DNA from 4 places in the Paenibacillus sp. PvP094 genome. Region 2 is predicted to be linked to each of the others. Evidence: riboswitches for the same ligand, from Rfam matches in the RefSeq annotation. Region 2 holds a riboswitch; each other region holds the start of a gene.
What was found. A riboswitch is a leader RNA that binds a small molecule or an ion and turns the genes downstream of it on or off. The one in region 2 is predicted to bind cyclic di-AMP.
Positions count from the first base shown of each region.

Region 1: it holds a riboswitch for cyclic di-AMP, as region 2 does, so the genes downstream of both, ABIC22_RS21225 (3D domain-containing protein) here and ABIC22_RS03065 (hypothetical protein) in region 2, are expected to answer to the same signal.
Region 3: it holds a riboswitch for cyclic di-AMP, as region 2 does, so the genes downstream of both, ABIC22_RS09570 (resuscitation-promoting factor) here and ABIC22_RS03065 (hypothetical protein) in region 2, are expected to answer to the same signal.
Region 4: it holds a riboswitch for cyclic di-AMP, as region 2 does, so the genes downstream of both, ABIC22_RS29115 (C40 family peptidase) here and ABIC22_RS03065 (hypothetical protein) in region 2, are expected to answer to the same signal.

Region 1 covers NZ_JBEPOM010000001.1:4,601,794-4,607,162, forward strand. Annotated here, with positions in the region: gene ABIC22_RS21210 (M20 family metallopeptidase) at 1-516, opposite strand, end outside; gene ABIC22_RS21215 (ABC transporter substrate-binding protein/permease) at 722-2,161, shown strand; gene ABIC22_RS21220 (amino acid ABC transporter ATP-binding protein) at 2,148-2,873, shown strand; cyclic di-AMP (ydaO/yuaA leader) riboswitch at 3,140-3,339, shown strand; gene ABIC22_RS21225 (3D domain-containing protein) at 3,342-4,016, shown strand; gene ABIC22_RS21230 (polysaccharide deacetylase family protein) at 4,145-4,936, opposite strand; gene lpdD (prenylated flavin chaperone LpdD) at 5,088-5,369, shown strand, end outside.
Region 2 covers NZ_JBEPOM010000001.1:613,234-618,602, reverse strand. Annotated here, with positions in the region: tRNA gene ABIC22_RS03075 (tRNA-Leu) at 377-459, shown strand; gene ABIC22_RS03070 (glutathione peroxidase) at 597-1,073, opposite strand; cyclic di-AMP (ydaO/yuaA leader) riboswitch at 1,442-1,614, shown strand; gene ABIC22_RS03065 (hypothetical protein) at 1,730-2,128, shown strand; gene ABIC22_RS03060 (HAD family hydrolase) at 2,299-2,982, shown strand; gene ABIC22_RS03055 (Nramp family divalent metal transporter) at 3,148-4,443, opposite strand; gene ABIC22_RS03050 (organic hydroperoxide resistance protein) at 4,870-5,289, shown strand.
Region 3 covers NZ_JBEPOM010000001.1:2,038,928-2,044,296, reverse strand. Annotated here, with positions in the region: gene ABIC22_RS09580 (HD domain-containing protein) at 1-312, shown strand, start outside; gene ABIC22_RS09575 (TatD family hydrolase) at 623-1,393, shown strand; cyclic di-AMP (ydaO/yuaA leader) riboswitch at 1,636-1,889, shown strand; gene ABIC22_RS09570 (resuscitation-promoting factor) at 2,161-3,345, shown strand; gene rnmV (ribonuclease M5) at 3,498-4,043, shown strand; gene rsmA (16S rRNA (adenine(1518)-N(6)/adenine(1519)-N(6))-dimethyltransferase RsmA) at 4,048-4,950, shown strand; partial or broken gene yabG (sporulation peptidase YabG) at 5,013-5,369, shown strand, end outside.
Region 4 covers NZ_JBEPOM010000001.1:6,471,464-6,476,832, reverse strand. Annotated here, with positions in the region: gene ABIC22_RS29140 (YkvI family membrane protein) at 1-132, opposite strand, end outside; gene ABIC22_RS29135 (xanthine phosphoribosyltransferase) at 336-911, shown strand; gene ABIC22_RS29130 (hypothetical protein) at 1,014-1,343, shown strand; gene ABIC22_RS29125 (hypothetical protein) at 1,462-1,680, shown strand; gene ABIC22_RS29120 (carboxymuconolactone decarboxylase family protein) at 1,808-2,137, shown strand; gene ABIC22_RS29115 (C40 family peptidase) at 2,218-2,682, opposite strand; cyclic di-AMP (ydaO/yuaA leader) riboswitch at 2,688-2,819, opposite strand; tRNA gene ABIC22_RS29110 (tRNA-Leu) at 3,181-3,265, shown strand; gene ABIC22_RS29105 (X2-like carbohydrate binding domain-containing protein) at 3,605-5,369, shown strand, end outside.

The DNA.
Region 1 (5,369 bases), 4.0 Mb from region 2:
TTGCACGGCATCAATGGCCAGAGAGCTGCCCGATTTCTCATAAGCATAATAAGGATGGGCCATTAGCGCGACATCACAATCATCAAACAGACCTGCTTCAGCCATTGGAACTTTGGCGCCACGAGTTTCCTCCGCAGGTGTGCCGAAGACTTTTAACGTTCCTCCAACTTCATCCAGAATGGACTTTAGACCGACAGCTGCGCCCAGGCTCATCATACAGATCAGATGATGGCCGCAAGCGTGACCAATCTCGGGAAGTGCATCGTATTCGCATAACAGGGCTATGGTTGGTCCTTTTTTGGCAGCAGCGTAGGTGCCGATAAAAGCCGTACCCAGTCCAAGTACGGGAGCTTCTACTTCGAAACCGTGAAATATCAATTCTTCCTTTAAGCGGGCAGAAGCAAGGTATTCCTCGTTCCCGAGTTCAGGATTGGCACCAATGTATGATGAAATCTCCTTAAAACGGGAAGCATATTGATCAATAACCGACAAAATTTGTGATTTGGTATGTGTCATCGTGAACTCCTTCGTGCAAAATGAAAATAATTTAGTCATTATATCATGTTTGCTTGATTTTTTCAGAAACAAGTCAGGATTTGTAAGTTGAAAACTCATTGCATAATCATGCATTGTACTTTATAATGACTCAGGCATCAACATGAGGAAGCACATAATGTATTGTAAGGGGAGAACAGGGTTGAAATTGATTAGTCGTTACACCATGATGCTGTTGACCTTTGTCGTTTTATTGACAGCTGCCATTCCTTCGGCGCTGGCAAGTGGAACTACGGGCACTTCAGACAGTAAAAAATTGGTTCTCGGCACGAGTGCCGACTTTGCACCATATGAATTCCATAAAGTTATTAATGGCAAAGATGAGATTGTCGGATTTGATATTGCCATTGCCAAAGAGATTGCTGCCGATCTGGGCGTAGAACTTGTCATCGAAGATATGGGTTTTGACGGCCTGCTGCCTGCATTGCAGAGTGGACGCGTGGATATCGTTATTTCAGGCATGACACCGACAGAGGACCGCAAAAAAAGTATCGACTTCTCGGATACCTACTATAAATCGAAACAAGTCATCATGGTTCGCAATGAGGATAAAGACAAATACCCGACCATGGCTGAACTGGAAAATGAAAAGATCGGAGCACAGAAAGGTTCGATTCAGGAAACGATCGGACAGAAGATTCCTGGAGCCAAGCTGACGTCTCTTGATAAAATCTCGGACATTGTGCTTCAACTGCAGACTAAACGGATCAACGCTGCAATCGTTGAAGATACGGTTGCCGCAGGCTACCTGGACGATATGATTGGACTTGCTCCTGCAGTTCCGGATGAAGAGCAGGTAGCAGCAGCGATCGGTATTCGCAAAGGCAATACGGAGTTGCTAAATGCTGTTAATGGTACGCTTGAACGATTGAAGAGCGAGAATAAAATTGATCAGATGGTAACCGAAGCCAGTCAATTGATGGCAGACCGTGAGGTCAAATCGCCAAATATTTTTGAAGTATTCTGGCAGTACAAAAGTTTTTATGCTACGGGGGTTGGTTATACCCTCCTATTGTCAGCACTTGGCGTAATCTTCGGGGTAATCATCGGTTTGATCATTTGTTTGTTCCGAATGCATGATACAGCAATTTTGCGGTGGATTGGTACGGCATATGTAGAAGTCATTCGCGGTACGCCGATGCTGGTTCAATTGATGATTATTTATTATGGTCTTGCCTTGACATTTGGTATTACGTTCTCGCCTCTTCAGGCGGGTATTTTAACACTTTCCATCAATAGTGGTGCTTACCTGGCAGAGATCTTCCGTGCAGGGATTCAAGGCGTTGACCGTGGTCAACTTGAAGCTGCCCGTTCGCTTGGGATGGGTAGAGCAGCGGCCATGAGATTTATTATTTTGCCACAGGCTTTCAAAGCTGTACTGCCTGCCATCGGTAATGAATTCGTAACCATCATCAAGGAATCTTCCATTATCTCGGTCATTGGTATGGTTGATATCATGTATCAGGCAAGTGTAGTCAAAAACATTACGTACCAAGGAATGAATCCGTTCCTTATTGCAGCAGCCATATACTTTGTATTGACATTCATTTTGTCCAAGCTGCTGGGTCGACTGGAAAGGAAGTTGAGTGCAAGTGATAGACGTTAGACAATTACACAAATCCTACGACAAAAACGAAGTACTTAAAGGCATAGATGTCTCAATTGGCAAGGGCGAGGTCGTTGTCGTGATTGGTCCTTCAGGATCAGGCAAAAGTACCTTCCTTCGCTGTCTTAACCTGTTGGAGCAGCCTACTTCAGGTGAAATTAATTTCGAAGGCGTATCGATCACGGATCCCAAACACAACATTAATGCAACGCGGGAGAAAATGGGGATGGTGTTCCAGCACTTTAATCTGTTTCCGCATAAAACCGTGGAGCAAAACATTACCATTGCCCCGATCAAAGTCAAAAAGCAGTCTGCACAGGAAGCCAAGCAGATCGCCGCAGACTTGCTCAAAACCGTGGGGCTTTTGGATAAAAAAGATGCTTATCCAAGTCAGCTGTCTGGTGGACAGAAGCAGCGGATTGCCATTGCCAGAGCGCTTGCGATGCAGCCGCATGTGATGCTGTTTGACGAGCCGACGTCTGCACTTGACCCTGAAATGGTTGGTGAAGTACTCGACGTTATGAAGCGCCTGGCTGAAGGCGGAATGACGATGGTTATTGTTACCCACGAGATGGGCTTTGCCCGTGAAGTCGGTGATCGCATCATCTTTATGGATGGCGGTGTAATTGTGGAAGAGGGAACACCAGATGAAGTATTTGGTCAACCTAAGCATCCACGTACGCGTGACTTCCTCGGTAAAGTCTTGTCATAGCCTTTGAGCATGATCCAGTCAGTGAACCGTATTAAATAGAATGAACAAAATAACGAAATTAAACAACCTTGCTCACGTCACGTTAGCAGGGTTGTTTTTTTGTGCATGGATAAGGATCCAGTGTCGTAAAAGTAACGTTTCTGTCATCGTTCCAGAGCTGCTTGATCGCTCTTTTTTAAGAAAAATCCTTATTTTTAAAGCATCATAATGTGTTGTTATAGACAGTTGGTAACATTTACTACGGACCCTGGTTACAAAATTGTGATATATTGTTCCTGCCGAAACTTCCTGAGGAGGAAGTGTGGAGGATGTAATGATGCAGACCGTGGAGGGGAAGATTGAAACGCACGCTGCTTGGGGTGAATTAGGGGTACATAACGCAAGACGAATGTAACAGAGACCTATAGGGTGGTTTCCTCCATCCGAATCCGACAACTAACTTCGCAGGCACAATGAGGGAGGAAGACCATGATTAAGAAGAGAACTATAGCCAAAACAGCAACAGCCCTGCTGACAGCAGCAATGCTCATTCAGGCCGTTCCAGCTCACGCTGATTCTGTTCACGTGGCCAAAGAGGGGGATACCTTCTATACCTTATCGAAACAATATGGAGTTGGACTGAACACACTGGTTAAAGCAAACAGTGATATTTCACCTTACAACATTTATGGTGGTTTGAAAATTACGATTCCTGGAAAAGCAAACACGGCCTCAGCTGCTCCAGCAGCGAAGAGCTCGACGGGTGCAAAGACGATTACGACAGCTAGCCTTGATGTGAATGCTGACGATAAAGTCGTTCAGGCCTGGGGCAAAACGTTTGATTACAGTAAATCCATTGATGTGAAAGCAACAGCGTACTCTGCAGCCGCTTCCGAAAATGGTGGATGGGGTCCTGTTGATTACTTCGGTAATCCACTTGAACTCGGCACGATTGCAGTAGACCCTAGTGTGATCCCACTGGGTACGAAGGTTCTTGTTACAGGTCACTCCCATCCGGGGCTGCCTAAGCAGGCATTTGTGGCTACTGCCCGGGATATCGGCGGGGCGATCAAAGGGAAACGGATTGATATTTTCATTCCTGGAAGCCAGAAGTCTGTGAGCACATTTGGTTTTCAGGATGTTGAACTTTATATCTTGAAATAAGTATCAGCGCCAATAAAAGGGTGCCTTTATGACACGATTAACGTGAAATAAGGGTACCCTTTTTCTTTATTAAAACGCGCAAGATTGGTAGTTCCATAACTTGTGTGTTTGGTTTACGAAGCCGAGTATTATTTGCTTTTTGGCAATTGCAGCATTTCGTCCAAAGTCACTAGATTAAAGCCCCTGCATCGCAGTTCATCTATAATCTCCGGAAGTGCTCCAATCGTACCGGACAGATTGGAGCCCACGCCTCCGCCCGCGTGTTGAAGAATGATGGAGCCTGGCTTGACTGCAGATAAAACATTCTGCTTTACTTGCTCTTTGCTGAGGCCTTTCCAATCCAGCGAATCCACATTCCAGTTGACGATGCTGTATTGCTGTCTTGCGGCCCATTGCAGCTGTTTCTCATTAATGTCCCCGTATGGAGGACGGATCATTTTAGGTGTATACCCGGTCAGTTTACGAATAATGTCACCGGTATGTAGAATTTGTTTGCGAAAAGCATTCAAAGACAGCTTACTGAATTCAGGGTGGTTGTAACTGTGGTTCCCAACAATGTGACCTTCCCTAACGATTCGTCTGACGAGGTCGGGATGTTTCTCTGCCCGGTTGCCGACAATAAAAAAAGTCGCTTTTACATTATATTTCTTTAGAATATCCAATACCTGCGGAGTGAAGCGCGGATCAGGCACATCATCAAAAGTTAGTGCTACCTGTCTGGTTGAAGGCCCATTGGTCTTGAACGTATCGGCATATTTCTGCCTGAGCTGACCGAGTGTCAGCTGTTCATCCTCAGATAGATCCGGCTTTGCAGCAGGTATGCTCTCTGGAACGGGTTTGGCCAGCACTTGTCCAGGTGAATAGCTTCCACTCATAAATATAAGGATCAACATGGAGAATGCGATGAGGCGAATACGCATGATACAGCCTCCTTTGTCAAATTGCGTTCTCTTTGGTATGCCCGCGGTGATGGTTCATTATGCATAAATGTGAGAAGTTTCATTGTCCAATTCGGTCGATAAGCTCATAATTCCACCATTACATATACACAAAAAGGATGGGTGGACTAGGATGAGTACGTATGATTTGAAATCGGTTCGATTGCAGGTCATTGAAGCTGGAGAGGATAAGATATTTTTGGTCACGGGTGGGAAAGCTCATATAGGGGCTGTGGCGACCTTTTATCCGGAAAGAGAACGCGTGGTGGGAACGGCAGTCCGTATTCCGGGGCATAAGGAACAGGAATTATGTGAGCGCCTTGCACGTAAGGCCGCAAATTCTCTGAAGGTGACCGTAACCGTTATTATGGGCATTCATTTTGACGCCATTACACGTGTACAGATCGATGAGATC
Region 2 (5,369 bases):
TAATATTGATTTCTGAATCCTTTTATGTTTAAAATCCGAATTATATGATATATATAATCACATAAACATCCGTATTTTGTCAATGATTTCTTATTTTAAGTTTCAATTATATTATAACGTTACATAATATGATTGATAAAAGTTAGAAGTCCGAAAATTATGTTAGGTATATGATATGTTTATTGTGAAGAGCTAAAATTAAAAATGAAGATGTATAAAAGAATTGAAATTTAATGTATGCAGCAGTTAAAAGATCATGACGATAAAAACCGATATTTGGAGAAAAAACACAGGTGCAAAGTAGTTTTAATAAAAGTGCTTTACTTTTATATTGAGATCCTGTATAATCAATTTTGTTGCCGATTATTTACGACATGCGGTCGTGGTGGAATGGCAGACACGCTATCTTGAGGGGGTAGTGGGCGTATGCCCGTGGAGGTTCGAGTCCTCTCGACCGCATCATATTGTACGACAAGAAGAGGTTTTCCGAATATGGAAAACCTCTTCTTTGCGTTTGGATAAACATAAAAAAAGGCCATTCACACAGAACCGGACTTTCTGTGGTTCCATGTTGATTGTGGCCTCTCCATGTTGATCTATTTCAGCAGTTTCTCAATATCAGCCTCAATTTGGTCAGGAGTCGTTTTTGGAGCATAACGCTTCACGACCCGTCCGTTCTGATCAACAAGGAATTTGGTGAAGTTCCACTTGATGGCTTTGGATCCGAGCAGTCCCGGTGCCTCTGTTGTCAGGTGCTGGAATAGAGGGTGAGCGCTTGAACCATTAACATCAATTTTCTCAAACATAGGAAAGCTTACACCGTAATTCATCTGGCAGAACTCAGCAATATCGTCGGAAGATCCTTTTTCCTGAGCGAATTGGTTACTTGGGAAGCCCAGTACTTCAAACTGCCGGTCTTTGAATTTGTTATAGAGTTCCTGTAAGCCTTCAAATTGCGGGGTCAGACCACATTTGCTCGCCGTATTTACAATTAGCAGCACCTTGTTGCGATAATCGGACATCTCGACTTCCTGGCCCCGAAGGGTATTGACTTTGTAGTCATAAACGGACATGATCAGTCGCCTCCATATCGTATAATGGGTTAATGATTTCTATAGTTATATTATATTGCTTACAATTAGATAATGCAAAACTAATTAAATAAATTCCTATGTTTACTTACAGATATCTAAAATTACAACCGTTTTTCATAAGGACGAGAATTAGCGAGATTCACAGAGATGGATGGAGAATGGATCGGTTGTAAGCGATATCATTGATATGTAATGCCTTAAATTCGTCCATTCGGTGATCTGACCGGACTTTACACTAACATGTCGCGGGTGTATGATTCATATCGTAATTTCTAATTCAATTAAACTTAACATGAACAACGAAACAAACGATAATATCGCTCTGGTCAATACATGAAACAGGAACGATGTTTTAATCGCTGAGTTTCCATTCATTCATGGGTGGGAAACGGGGGAACCAATCGGATTGGCTGTCATTGCAGCTAATCCATGGGGTGAATTTTTCGGTGCAAGCCGGAAATAGGGCGACTCTCGCGCCCGAATCCGTCAGCTAACCTCGTAAGCGTTAAAGGGAGAGGCAACAAGCCGTACGCATATTCATGGCGTTTTCGTCATGGGTTATTCAAGAAGCGTTCGGGAGGCCTTGGTCCCCCACGCTTCTTTTTTGTTGTCTTTTCACGCCAAGGGAGGAACGAATGATGGATAATGAGATGATTTTAGTAACAGCACCGAATGAAGCAGGCCGCAAGTTTATCAAGCTGTTGATGTACAAAAAAATGCCGTTTGCCGTTCTGACCAACAGTGCAGGGGAAGAACGGAAGCTCCGCAGAATCGGAGTGGAGAACGTCATTCGCATGAATACAGCTGAAGCTCAGAAGTGGTTTCTACCGCAGTCGAGCGTAGGCAACGTTTTTATCTTCGAGAATAGTTTGAACCTGACCTGTCGCTATCTGCAGATCTGCCGTTCCTGGACCTCCAAATCACTATGTGTGATTACAGAACAGAGTCACCCCAAAGGCATTTACCGAGGGATGGGAGCTGACCGCATTGTGTATTCTCTTAATGGAGAAGTGGGCTTCTTGCTTAATGGTTAATGTGATAGCTGCCGATTGATCCGGTGTAAGGTGCCTGTTATAATTGAACTTGTGGAAAAACGGAATTCTGAGGAGACTCATGCATGATGGTGGGTCTTCTTTTTTATTTGAGCATTAATGTACATTGCTGATTTAGAGATTGCGTTCATGGCTAACAAGGAGGAATAGGCGTGCCGGATGTACGGGGGTTAAAATGGTTGTTCTTTGATGTAGGAGATACGCTGGTGGACGAATGGGAGCCGGTAGATGATATTATAGGGCAGTTTGTAAAAGAAGCCTGCTTGCTTGGATATCCGGTGAAAATAGAGGAAGTGCGAGAGATATTTGCCTCCTGTTATCGAAATTATGAGCAGTGGCCCATGAGGGTAGCCATTCGAACGCTAATCAGCGATGAACGTCATAGGGAGCAGATCCAGGAGAAGTTGAAGTTCCGGAAGGAACTGGAGAAGCCCTTCGCTTCTGCTGAAGCGGTGTTGAAGGAATTGTCACACCATTATCGAATCGGGATCATCGCCAATCAGAGTCCAGGGACAGAGGGGCGCCTGGAGAGCTACGGTCTGCGGAGGTACGTGGATGTACTGGCTTGCTCGGCAGAAGAAGGCGTATCGAAGCCGGATCCGGAACTCTATGCGGTGGCTTTGAAGCAGGCGGGATGTGAACCCCAGGAAGCAGTCATGATTGGGGATCGGATTGATAACGATATCATTCCTGCCAAGAAGCTGGGGATGCGAACGATTCGGATTTTGCAGGGCTATGGACGATTTCAGCCTGAGCTTGAGGGCCAAGAGCGTGCAGACTGGACCATCGAAGCCTTGGAGCAGCTTATTCCACTGCTTGTGCCTTCTGAGGGTTAGTGGATAAAATTAAAAAAAGATGACTTTCGCGTCATTAAATAAAGGACAAGGCAAGTGCACGGCAAAGCTAAAAGGCTGATCCCTTCAAGTATATTCTTGATGAGGGATCAGCCTTTTTTTTATAAATCTATAGTAAGAGGGAAACGGTTTTAGCGCATATATAGATTAAAACAGCATGATGGTCTGGAAGATCAGATAGACGTTCAGAACCACAATTACGGCAGCGATGATCCAAGAGATGACTTTGAGCCACAGTTTGTTGGCGAATGCGCCCATGCTTTTCTTGTCACTCGTAAACATCACAAGTGGAATGACGGCAAAAGGCAGCTGCAAGGATAGAATCACCTGGCTCAAAATCAGTAGTTCTTCCGTTCCGTGTTCGCCGGCGATAGCCGTCACAATAACGGCAGGGATGATTGCAATTAATCGGGTCACGAGCCGGCGAAGCCAAGCCGGAATCCGAATGTTCAGGAAACCTTCCATGACAATCTGCCCAGACAGTGTGCCTGTAAGCGTAGAATTCTGACCTGAGGCCAGCAGAGCGACACCAAACAGAATACTTGCAATGGTTGTGCCCAGCAGAGGTGTAAGCAAGTGATAAGCATCTGCAATCTCAGCGACCTGCGTCATGCCTGCACTGTGAAATACAGCGGCTGACACAATGAGTATGGCGGCGTTGATAAACAGGGCCAGGGTCAAAGCGATCGTTGAATCCATGGTGGAGTAACGGATTGCTTCTCTTTTCCCCTGAGTTGTCTGTTCGATCTGCCGGGTCTGCACGATGGACGAATGCAAGTATAGATTGTGCGGCATAACCGTTGCTCCAATGATTCCGATGGCAATATATAGCATCGCAGGATTCTGTAGTATCTCGGCACTTGGTACAAAGCCTGTGAGTACCCCGCCCATGTCCGGTTTGGCAAGAAACAGGTCAATCCCGAAGCAGAGGGCGATGGTTGCCATCAGCACGATGACTAGTGTTTCCAGAGCGCGGAAGCCTTTATTTTGCAGCAAAAGGATAATCAGAACATCCACAGCCGTAATAATGACGCCGTATAACATCGGGATGTTGAACAGAAGCTTCAGTGCAATGGCTGAACCGATAACCTCAGCCAGATCTGTTGCGGCAATGGCCAGTTCGCACAGAGCCCAGAGCATAATGACAACCGGCATACTGAACCGTTCGCGGCAAGCTTGGGCCAGATCCCGTCCAGTTACAATACCAAGCTTGCCTGCAAGTGACTGTAATACGACGGCCATCAGGTTTGAGATTAAAATAACGGATAATAGCGTGTAACCGAACTGGGAACCTCCGGCAATATCTGTTGCCCAGTTACCCGGGTCCATATAGCCGACAGCGACCAGATAACCTGGGCCGACAAAGGCGAGGAATTTTTTCCACCAGGCGGCGTTCTTCGGAACCTTCATGGAGCCGTGTGCTTCCCCGAGGGAGGGAGCCATGCCTGCTGCGGCTAATTGCTCAGCCGAAGGAGAGCTGAATGGATTTTTTTTACTCATAAATGTTCACCTGACTTTTTATAATAATCGTATTGATGCTCCGTATGATGAAGACCTGGGTTATTCACTTTTATATGTCTGAAAATATATGTTGTTACTTACATTGTACTCATTCAATAATTTTTGTCTAGTGCAACTTTTATGTAGATGGACAAAATGAGTGGAGAGGGATCAGGCCCTTAGTGTATTACCCAAATTCAGAAAATTTACCTTTATATCATAAATGGCGTTATGCGGATGGCGGGATGATGCATGAAAATGACAAAGATGCAAAAGCTGATTAAGTAACCCAAATCCGTTTCAAATTAAGCCAGAAGTTTAAATTGAATTGTAGGCAGCAAAAATATTGATGTAAAAGGAGAGATTCTAATGGAAGCTTTATATACAGCAACTGCGACAGTCAAAGGTGGACGTACAGGTTCGGTAACTTCATCGGATGGAGTCCTTAAACATGATCTGAAAATGCCAAAAGAGCTGGGTGGATCCGGCGGTGAAGGTACGAACCCTGAGCAGCTCTTTGCAGCAGGATACGGTGCATGTTACGAAAGTGCTCTTGCCAACGTGGCACGTAAAGCCGGCGTTAAACTGGAAGATGTGACTGTAACGAGTAATGTATCCATTGGAAAAGACCCTGCGGATGACGGATTCCAGTTGTCGGTCCGGCTGGATGTAAGCATGCCGGGTGTGGATCATAGTCAGGCCGAGGATCTGGCTCGCAAAGCTCATGATTTTTGCCCTTATTCCAAAGCGACTCGCGGGAATATTGATGTCGTACTGAACGTGGTATAAACCGAATCTCGCTGAAGTAAAGGGAGAAATAAATGAAGCAGGCTATCCTGGATACCTGTTGTTTGGTACAAGCCCTGCTG
Region 3 (5,369 bases), 1.4 Mb from region 2:
CAGATCGATGTGGAAACGATTGAAGAAATTCGGGTTGCCTTTGCCAAAGCGGGTCTTCATCCCGAGTATGATCTGGAAATTGATTTTCCGACGGATCTTCCGTATGATGTTTTTCGTCCGGATGAATCGACAGACAAACAGATTCTGCTGCTGGATAGACAGGACAAGTTGCATGAATTATCCGAGGTTTCGGACATCGTCCGTTCAATCAGCGGTATACATCGTGGTAAGCACCATCTGTACTATCCGCAAAACAAGGTGGACGCCATCATTCACGAGCTGCCATCTCATATTCGCCCATACTTCTCATGATTATGAAGTGAGCCGTGGAGAGCAAAAAATTTACAAATTAGCTATGACAGAAAGAATTTCTATTTCGAGATATTATCATGATACAGTAATCTGCTTTAATGGAGAGTATATGTAGATCGACATAATTTTGTAATGTACACTTTTTTTGAACAAGTTGAGGTTATAAGGGCTCCTATATATAGTAGAAATTAAATTTGGTAATTCCACATGTTGTACTCTGAAAAATCAATGATGATGATAAAATGGGTGCATTTTATAGGATTTTGATTGGGATAGAAAACAGTTATTCGACAGGAAGGGAGAAATACAAATGATGTTATTCGACACACATACACACCTGGATGCACCGCAATTCGACGAGGACCGCGAGGAGATGATTCAACGTGCTGTAGACGCCGGGGTTGGCCGTATGATCAATGTCGGTTTCAACCGGGAGACCATTCCATCCACGATGAAGCTTGCCGAAACGTATGATTTTATATATGCTGCTGTAGGCTGGCATCCTCAGGATGCCATTACGATGCAGGAGGGCGATCTCGAGTGGATTGCGTCTCTGTGCAAACATGAAAAAGTCGTTGCCATAGGCGAGATTGGCCTGGATTATTATTGGGACACTTCACCCAAGGATGTGCAGCATCGTGTATTAAGACAACAGATCGGACTGGCTCGTGAACTTAACATGCCTATTGTCATTCATAATCGCGATGCTCATGAGGATATTGTCAAAATTTTGCGTGAAGAGAAAGCTGGACAAGTCGGGGGTGTCATGCACTCTTTCTCAGGAAGCTGGGAAACGGCAAAACTCTGTCTTGATCTAGGGTTCCATCTATCCTTCGGTGGACCAATTACGTTCAAAAATGCCAAGCAGCCGAAAGAGGTACTGGCGAAGGTACCGATGGACCGATTTTTCATTGAAACCGACTCCCCATATCTTACACCACATCCTTATCGTGGAAAACGAAATGAAACAGCGCATGTACGTCTGGTTGCAGAAGCAGCTGCGGAAATTAAAGGCATTTCGGTAGAGGAAATTGCTGCAATAACGACCAAAAATGCCATGGAACGATTTGGAATTCGTTAAAAAACGAAGCAAATGCGGTGAAAAAGAGAGGTAGACGGAGCGAATTTGCTTTTTGATCCAAATAAATGAAGAATATTACAATATTTTAACCAAATATTTAGAAAAACGTACTTGAACAACGCTTTACAACATGCATCGAAACAGGATATCATCTTTTCAGTGAATTGTTGTGAGGAAAATTGGACAGATGTTCGGGGGATGAACAAAGGGACACTTTCCGATGACACAACAATACTTTTCATGAACCGATCTCGCTGAGTCTCCGTTAACGGAGAGCGGGGGAACCAATAGGGCTTAAACATCAGTGTTAGCAGCTGATGCGCATCGTTCGCTGACCCAAAAGCAGCGGATGCATTTGCGAAGCACTATTTGATTTCTTCTTTGGGTCTCGGGGTGAATTCAAGGGCATCCGCCATGAGCGGGTGACCGGAGATAGGGCGGCTCTCTTTCGCCCGAACCCGACAGCTAACCTCGCAAGCGGAAAAAGAGAGGCAACCTCGTGCATGAATTTCCGATATTCAAAATCATTCGGAAGCCACGAAAGAGTTCCTCTTACACTCTTTCTTTGGCTTTTTTGTTTTTGAATAAAAGAAATAAGGTCATCATACGGTAAGAATTCAGGTGGTGACATCATGTTGCGAAGAGTGGTTCATGGTGCAGAACCGGTTATTGAGATATCGATCAGTTCTGTAGAAAATTTGGTATAGTCGCGTCAAAGACATCATGCATTAACTTTAGACGGCGAGGCTATGAAGGAGGACGGAGAAGTGGGCACATTCCAACCAGAAGAGACCCATGAGTCACGATCATCCAGTAAGTCTTACGCGTTGCGGTGGAAGCATGAGAACATGCGTCAAATGGCACTGATCGCTATTTTCTCAATCGCGCTTACAATCATGATCTTGTTAGTCGTTTACGGTCAAGCCGGGAAACAAATTTCGCTGGTTATTGATGGCAAAGCTCAAGCGGTAGAGACTCGTACAGGAATGCTTCAAGAAATGCTGGAGGAGCAATCAATCACAGTCAGCCCCCACGATGAGGTATCCATGCCTTTGAACGGGGCAATCGCAGATGGAGACCGCATTGTTATTGAGCGGGCCGTTCCAGTCAACATTACGGCAGACGGAGACACCAAGACTCTGTATACAACCGATTCATCGGTAGAAGATGCAATTCAGAAATCTGGAATTGAAGTTGCCAGTGAGGATAAGGTTTATCCTGCGCTCGCAACACCAATCAAGGCAGATATGAAAATTCGCGTAGTGCGTGTAACAAAGCGTACAGTGGAAGTGGAACAGCCGATTGCGTACAAAGTAATCAAAACGGCTGACCCTAGCTTGTACAAAGGTGACAATCGCGTCATCGTAAACGGCAAAGAAGGTACACTTGTACAGCATATCGAAAAGGTGTTTCAGGATGGAGAGCTAGTCTCCAAAAAGATGGTGGGCAAATCGGTATCGACCAACCGTGTCGATAAAGTTATTGCTGTCGGAACCAAAGCAAAACCTGTTGTGAAGCAGCCGGAGATTCAGACGGTATCGGCCCAAACCTCCACAGCAAAGAAAGCAACGACAACGAACTCGAAGAAAACCGCTGCATCAGGCAGCAAAGTGATTACCGTCTCAGGCACTTCTTTTAAATATTCTAAAGTACTTAAAAATGTATCGATGACCGCGTACTCTTCTGAGGAGCCTGGCATTGGTACAAAAACAGCTTCCGGTACCCGGGTAACTGAAGGACGGACCATTGCGGTCGATCCAAAAGTGATTCCGATCGGCTGGTGGGTGTACATTGAGGGCCTCGGCTTCCGTCGTGCGGAAGATACCGGCGGCGCCATTAAAGGCAACAAAATCGATGTGTATTATGACAGTGTAAAGCATGCCCTGAATTTCGGACGTAAGAAAGGCAAGACGGTATATGTGATCGGTCCGGTTAAGCCGGAAGCGAACTAAAATCGTTTTACTTTGAAATGGGAATGCTATAAAATAGTTGCATGAATGAATCATGCGGAATATGCGGCGGTGGAGTCTGAATAGGCTCGCCGCCGTTTGGCAGAGAAGAGGATATTCCTCTTCTTTTTGCGTTAGAAAGGAAGAAATGGAACATGATAAAAGAAGTCATTGTGGTAGAAGGACGCGACGATACCGTCGCCATCCGGCGGGCTGTTGAGGCAGACACCATAGAGACCGGCGGATCAGCCATCAATCAGCGAATCCTGAAGCGAATTGCACTGGCACAGGAGAGACGAGGGGTGATTGTTCTTACGGACCCGGATCATGCCGGTGAGCGCATTCGCAAAATCATTGCAAATAAGGTCCCAGGCTGCAAGCATGCTTTTATTCCGGAAGCGGATGCAACCCGTAAAGGGGATATCGGGGTCGAGAATGCCTCACCTGAGGCAATCCGCCATGCGCTGGAGCGTGTGCATACCTCGTATGAGGGTATACCGAGCCAGATCGATTGGGAGGACTTGATTGCAGCAGGACTGATTGTGCACCCGCAGGCAGCCGCAAGACGTATGGAGATGGGGAATCTGCTGGGCATCGGTTACTGCAACGGAAAGCAGTTCCACAAGCGGCTGGGTGTATTCCAAATTAGCCGGGAAGAGTTTTCTGCAGCATTATCGCAAATTGAACGTGAAGGATTGTGAGCGTATGAATGGCATGGATGAGACTTTGGAAATTGCAACACCCAAGCGAACGAAAGAGATAATTCAGAGACACGGTTTCTCCTTTAAAAAAAGTTTAGGTCAGAACTTTCTGATTGATCAGAATATATTGAACAAAATTGTAAATGCAGCGGATCTGGACGAGTCCAAGGGCGCACTCGAAATTGGCCCGGGAATTGGAGCGCTTACGGAGAGATTGGCCCGGGTAGCCGGTCCTGTAACGGCTGTGGAAATCGATCAGCGTTTGTTACCGATCCTTGGAGAAGTAATGGAGCCTTATCCCAACGTTCGGATACAGCACGGCGATGTGCTGAAGCTGGACTTGGCAGAGCTTTTCCGCACAGACTTTGCTAGTGTGAGCAAGGTGAGTGTTGTAGCCAATCTGCCGTACTATGTGACGACTCCTATTATGATGAAACTGCTGGAAGAGAAACTGCCGGTAGACAGCATTGTCGTTATGATTCAGAAGGAAGTAGCAGAACGTATGGCAGCTGCCCCCGGCTCGAAGGACTACGGAAGTCTGAGCATTGCGGTCCAATATTACAGTGTGCCTGAATTGGTTTGTATTGTGCCGCCAACCGTATTTATTCCGCAGCCGAATGTTGAATCGGCTGTCATCAAGCTCAAGGTTCGTGAGCAGCCCCCTGTCGAAGTGCCGAGTGAAGCACACTTTTTCGAAGTGGTACAAGCCTCATTTGCCCAGCGCAGAAAAACCATCTCGAACAATCTGAAAGCTCGCTTCTTCACCAAGGAGAATCGGGAGCAGGCTGATCAGTTACTGGAGCAGGCTGGCATTCAGCCGTCCAGACGGGGTGAGACACTTAGTCTGCAGGAATATGCGACGCTAAGCACGGTGATGTGGGATGCAGGAGTTCGTGCCGGCCTGTGAATAAATTCGGATGAACCAAACCGGGTCTTTGCCCATACGATGGGGTAGAGGTGATTATGTTGATGAATATCGGAGACTTGGTCGTTCGTAAGTCATACGGTGGAGATGTGACTTTTCGGGTGGAAGGCCTCCAGTTGGATAGCGCGGTCATTAAAGGGACCGAATTCCGGCTGCTTGCCGACTCCCCGGTGGACGATTTGATACAGGTTCCTTATGAGCCGCAGAGTGCCAAGACCAGGCAGGCACATGTAAAAGCACATCAAACACTCTCCAGGCTGCAGCAGAACCGGATTGAACAGGCGGAACGCAACCGTGAAGGCCTGACGCAGGACTGGGCTGCACAGCGGGGAGCCGGCTTATTTTGAAATGCCCGGCAAGGTGCTTCACTTGGATGGGGATCCAAATTACCTGAAGAAAAG
Region 4 (5,369 bases), 5.9 Mb from region 2:
AATGGTGATGGTGGCCCATTTGCCATACTGGGTAAAAAACTGCAATATTTCCTGCCCTGTCGCGAAGCCTGCTCCTACAACCGTTCCGATGTATGTAAATGCGATCTGCAGCACCCGGAATGCCTGTTTCATGCGTTTCCCCTCTCAGGCCCCATTATAGTTTGGACATGCGGGTACCATGGTACAAGGTATGCTTGACCCTGGTAACTCATGACAATTGTAAGAAGCTTTCGTCCCCAGAATCGGTCAATGATGGAGGAAAGCCGATTTCGCTTGAACTGACAGCCTCATCTATGATACTTTTACCTCATAGGATAGGCTTGGGAGGTCGAATTATGGAAGTATTAAAACAACGAATATTACAAGAAGGCGTAGTCATCTCGGATCAGGTGCTGAAGCTGGACGGATTATTGAATCATCAGATTGATCCTGCACTGACAATGGAGATGGGCCGCGAGTTTGCCGCTCGCTTTCGTGAAAGTGGAGTGACACGGGTCATAACGGTGGAGTCTTCAGGGATTCCGGTTGCTTTTGCCGCAGCACATGAACTTGGGGTGCCGCTCGTATTTGCCCGTCGAAAAAAGACACTTCTGGCAGATCCCGATGCCTACTGTGAACGCGTACCTTCCTTTACCAAAGGGATCGTAACCGATATTATGGTATCCCGCGAATATATTCATGAGAACGACCGTATTTTGTTTATAGACGATATTATCGCCAACGGAGATGCAGCTCGCGGTGTCATTAAAATCATTGAACGTTCAGGGGCGGAGCTCGTCGGATTCGGTGTCGTGGTCGAGAAATGTTTTCAGGCCGGTGCACGTACGATCCGTGAGCAGGGCATTCCGGTGGAAGCCTTGGTGCGCATTCGTTCACTGAATGATGGAACCGTGCAATTCGACGATAATTAAATGTGACAGTTTAAAGGAAAAAGCCTATTTTTTGAACAATGCCTTTGCATGACCGCGGATTTCATTTATAATGGGGTTATGTTAGGGAGAGGAGGCAACACCATGGGGAACCAACCGGCATCAGAACAATTTTTTATTGAAAAGCTGGCGGAGTCGAAAGTTCATTTTGAACGTGCCCTGGATTGTAAACATACGGAATTTGATGACCTTTATCCCTATATGATTGAACATCCTCAATTTTTCTGGTACAAACGCTATGTTGCCTGGTCAGAGTTGCTGACCATTGTAGGCTTGTGTGAAGAGTTGTCCTTCGCTTGGAAAGAACAATTTACACCACATCAAGTGGAGTACCTTGAAGAACGTGTGATGTCCGCCAAAGTGCTTGATTTTTGGTTCGAGAAGAACGACAGCAAAGAGCACGCGCAGCGGTAACTTTCAGTCGGGACATTTTTCGAATGACATAACAGTCCAATACAGTCACGTGAGACCTAAATGACTCTTCATTTAGGTCTCTTTTTGTAAATTATTTTGGAACATAGGAGCCATAGACATGATTAGTGATGCAGAATTGGATGCACTGCGCTTATCGGGTGAAAAAGTAAGAGTGGTACGGGATGGTTTGGAGTCCAACGATGTAACAGGGATTGTCGTTGCATGGGATGGGGAACAGGTGCTTATCCGTCGCCAGAACAGACGTGTGGTCAAGCTGGACCGCAGCTATCGCTATCAGCTCTTTAGCGAACCGCGCCAAAGTCCGGCTGATGAATAGAGACCCGCTCTGGAGACGGATGCATGGAATTACCATGGATGGTTTGGCATAATTCCGCCACTCGGGAGAGAAGATAGGTACAGCGAGAATTCGTAAACTTATCAGCCGAGAGGATGTGCGGGTAGCCATGACATTGATGAATGATAAGGTACATGCCTACAAGGATCAGATTGGAGAATTAAGCGATGTATTGCCTGGCGTAGTCAAAGCGTATCACGAATTTACGGGTGAATGCTTTCAGTCAGGTGCCATTGATGCCAAAACCAAGCAGCTGATTGCCCTCGGCATCGGATTGTTTGCCAATAACGAAGTATGTACGTTTTACCACGTAGAAGAGGCACGTGCGAAGGGCGCAACCGATCAGGAGATTATGGAGACGGTTGCGGTTGCCGGAGCGGTAGGCGGCGGTCACGCGCTGTCTCAAGGCGCAATGCGTGTGCAAAAGGCATTGCACTAAGGTTTCTCCTGCAAGTGTGTCTGAATAACTAGACAGCAAAACAGGCTCTGGAATGATCCAGAGCCTGTTTCTTGTCCAACTTATATTTTTCCAAGCATCTTGTTATACATAAACTGTCCGGTCACCCGGCGCGCTGTTACATAGCGGTCACTGAAATAGGGATTCGACATTTTGGTGATGCTGACACCTTTACTGCTGGAAGCATGAGCGAATTGTCCGCCCCCAATGTATACGCCTGTATGCGAAATGCCGCTGCCTGAAGTGTTGAAGAATACCAGATCACCTGTGCGGATATTGGCTTTGGATACCGGAGTACCCGCCTTGGCTTGCTGCTGTGAAGTACGTGGCAATTCAATGCTATATTTTTGGAAGATATATCTCATAAATCCAGAGCAATCAAACCCGGCCAGCGTCGTGCCGCCCCACTTGTAAGGAATTCCAGTCATGTTGTTAACGACGGTGTTGATACTGCTCGCCTCAGTGCTTGCTGCACCAGATGTGAATAGAACGGCTGCGCCAAAAATAGAAATGATCAGTTTTTTCAAAATCAATGTTCTCCCTTCGATGCCTACGGAGTTAGCTAAGGGTTCGGTAGAAGGTTCCCTATATTTCCTATGTATAAGAATAATTCACCCAAAATGGTTCCCCCGTTTTCAAACATGAAACTCGGCAAATGAATAATTAAGTTTTTGTAACCTTTTGAAACTATATTGCATAAATGCGTAATTGTCAAACCTTTCTTCCTTCTGCAATGTTAACGGAATTCAAGACTTTTTGTGGAAAATAGTAGTTCTCCATGTTTATTTATGATGACAAAAACGTAATTTGTGTTTCATCAGCACATAAATTGGACAAATAAGTAAATTGGAGTCGTAGAGGATAGCAAGGTTCATTCTCAACAGGAAAAGTCAGGTCTCGACCAGATTTTATAACTTTCGGTTATCGTAGTTTTATACTAAATCATTTAAATGTTGACACATTGAATTTCACATGATATATTATTTCTTGTCGCCGCGATAGGTTATCTCGGAGATATGCTATATGCGGTCGTGGCGGAATTGGCAGACGCGCACGGTTCAGGTCCGTGTGGGCTAACCCCCCGTGGAGGTTCGAGTCCTCTCGACCGCATCATAAGAAGAAAAGGTTTCTCGTTAGGCTAGCGCCTGCGAGAGGCCTTTTTTTATGTCTTTCTACTTGACCAAAACTACGATACACACATCGTTACTAAACAACGTCCTCCGAATCGATCTGATGGCAGCAGCTCACTCGCATAATCTCCGGTGTAAGGGGGAGAAATGCCTGTTCTATGGCTGTTGTACCCCCGCTTTCATGGTGAAATGTACGCAAAATTCCGAATTGTACCTATCCTGAGCATAATACATCCACTACTCTTATCACGTAAGGAAAGCGCTATCATTATGGATTTGAATTCACTATTTCAGAGGGGGTAGGAATGATTTGAAGCGAATGGGTAAACGGATGGCGATGGTTTTTCTGGTGTTCATCTTTGCAGCAGTTCAGTTTGGTTTTACAGGGACAAAAGGTCGTGTGGTTGAAGCAGCGGCGGAGAAAACATTGGCTGAGAAACCGTACATGGGCTGGAGCAGTTACAGTATGCAGGTGTATGACCCTTCCGTAAAATGGACATCAGCGGAGAGCATCAAGAAGCAATCGGATGCTATGCGAGAGAAGTTACAGGCTCATGGCTATGAATATATCAATATTGATGCAGGATGGAACGGAGATAATGATGAATACGGAAGACCGATTCCTAACCAAGAGCTGTATCCGAACGGATTCCAGGAGGTTATCGACTATGTTCATAACAATGGTCAGAAGATCGGGATCTATCTGATTCCCGGATTGTCGATTGATGCATACAATAAAAACCTTGAGATCTATGGAACGGGCGGAGCTTGCCGAATGCAGGATATTGCATATCAGCCGCTTACCGTGATGGATGCTTGGAATGCGTATACCTACAAGATTGATTTTTCGAATCCTTGTGCTCAGAAATACATCGATTCCATCGCAGATCTACTGGGCGAGTGGGGGATTAACTTTGTCAAATTCGACAGCGTGACTCCAGGATCAGGAATTAACAATCTGAGCAGGGATGCACGAGGCGATGTGGAGGCCTGGTCCAAGGCTTTGGCAAGGCATAATATCTGGTTCGAGCTTTCATGGGCACTGGACCATAACTACGTGGATTTCTGGAAAAAACACGCCAATGGCTGGCGTATTGACTGGGATGTCGAAGCATACGACAGCAATGTGGGGTTAACGCAGTGGGCTAATATTGCACGATTGTTTCCAATCGCTGCGCTTTGGTGGCGTGATGCAGGTCCTGGCGGGTGGAATGATTTTGACTCGCTAAACGTGGGCAACGGTTCCATGGATGGGCTCACGAAGGATGAACGGAAGACAGCCATGACATTCTGGGCGATCTCGTCTGCACCGTTGTATACAGGGAATGACATGACCAGGCTGGACAGCTATGGACTTGAACTTCTTACCAATGATGAGGTGATCGCTGTCAATCAGGCTGGACGTCCGGCTCACCCGGTATCGATGGATACCCAGCAGCAGGTATGGTACGCCAATAACGGAGATGGAACGTACAGTGTGGCTCTGTTTAATCTGGGCAACCGGAGTGCTGAGGTCAAGGTCAATTGGAGCGATATCGGTCTGGAAGGACCTGCATCGGTCCGTGACCTGTGGAGCCATTCCGAACTGGGTACCTTTAACGAGGGGTTTAGCAGTGGTTTATTGGAGCCTCATGCTTCACGAATGCTGAAAGTCAAGGCACTGAACGGAACATCGACGGTGAATGACGATGATACAGGCATGCGCTATACCGGAGATTGGAAGCGAAATGGAGGCAAGGAACAATTAGAGGGTTCACAGGATCTGACTATAGCAATTCAGGATTCCACAAGTAATGATAGAACGACTGTTGATACAGCGAGCAATTCCAATGTAGCAGATGAACTGGCTGCTGAACCATCCATTGCTGGAGAGGATACCACGGTTACCGAGGTGGTCTACGTTAACGATGACGACGGTGAGATACATTACACAGGTTCGTGGAATGCGAATACTGGCAGAGGTTTTGGGGACTTCAATGACGATGTGCATTATACGGAAAAAGACGGCGATTATTTTGAATACACCTTCACAGGTACAGGCATCGAGCTGCTGACAGAGAAGCATCAAGAGCAGGGGGACATGA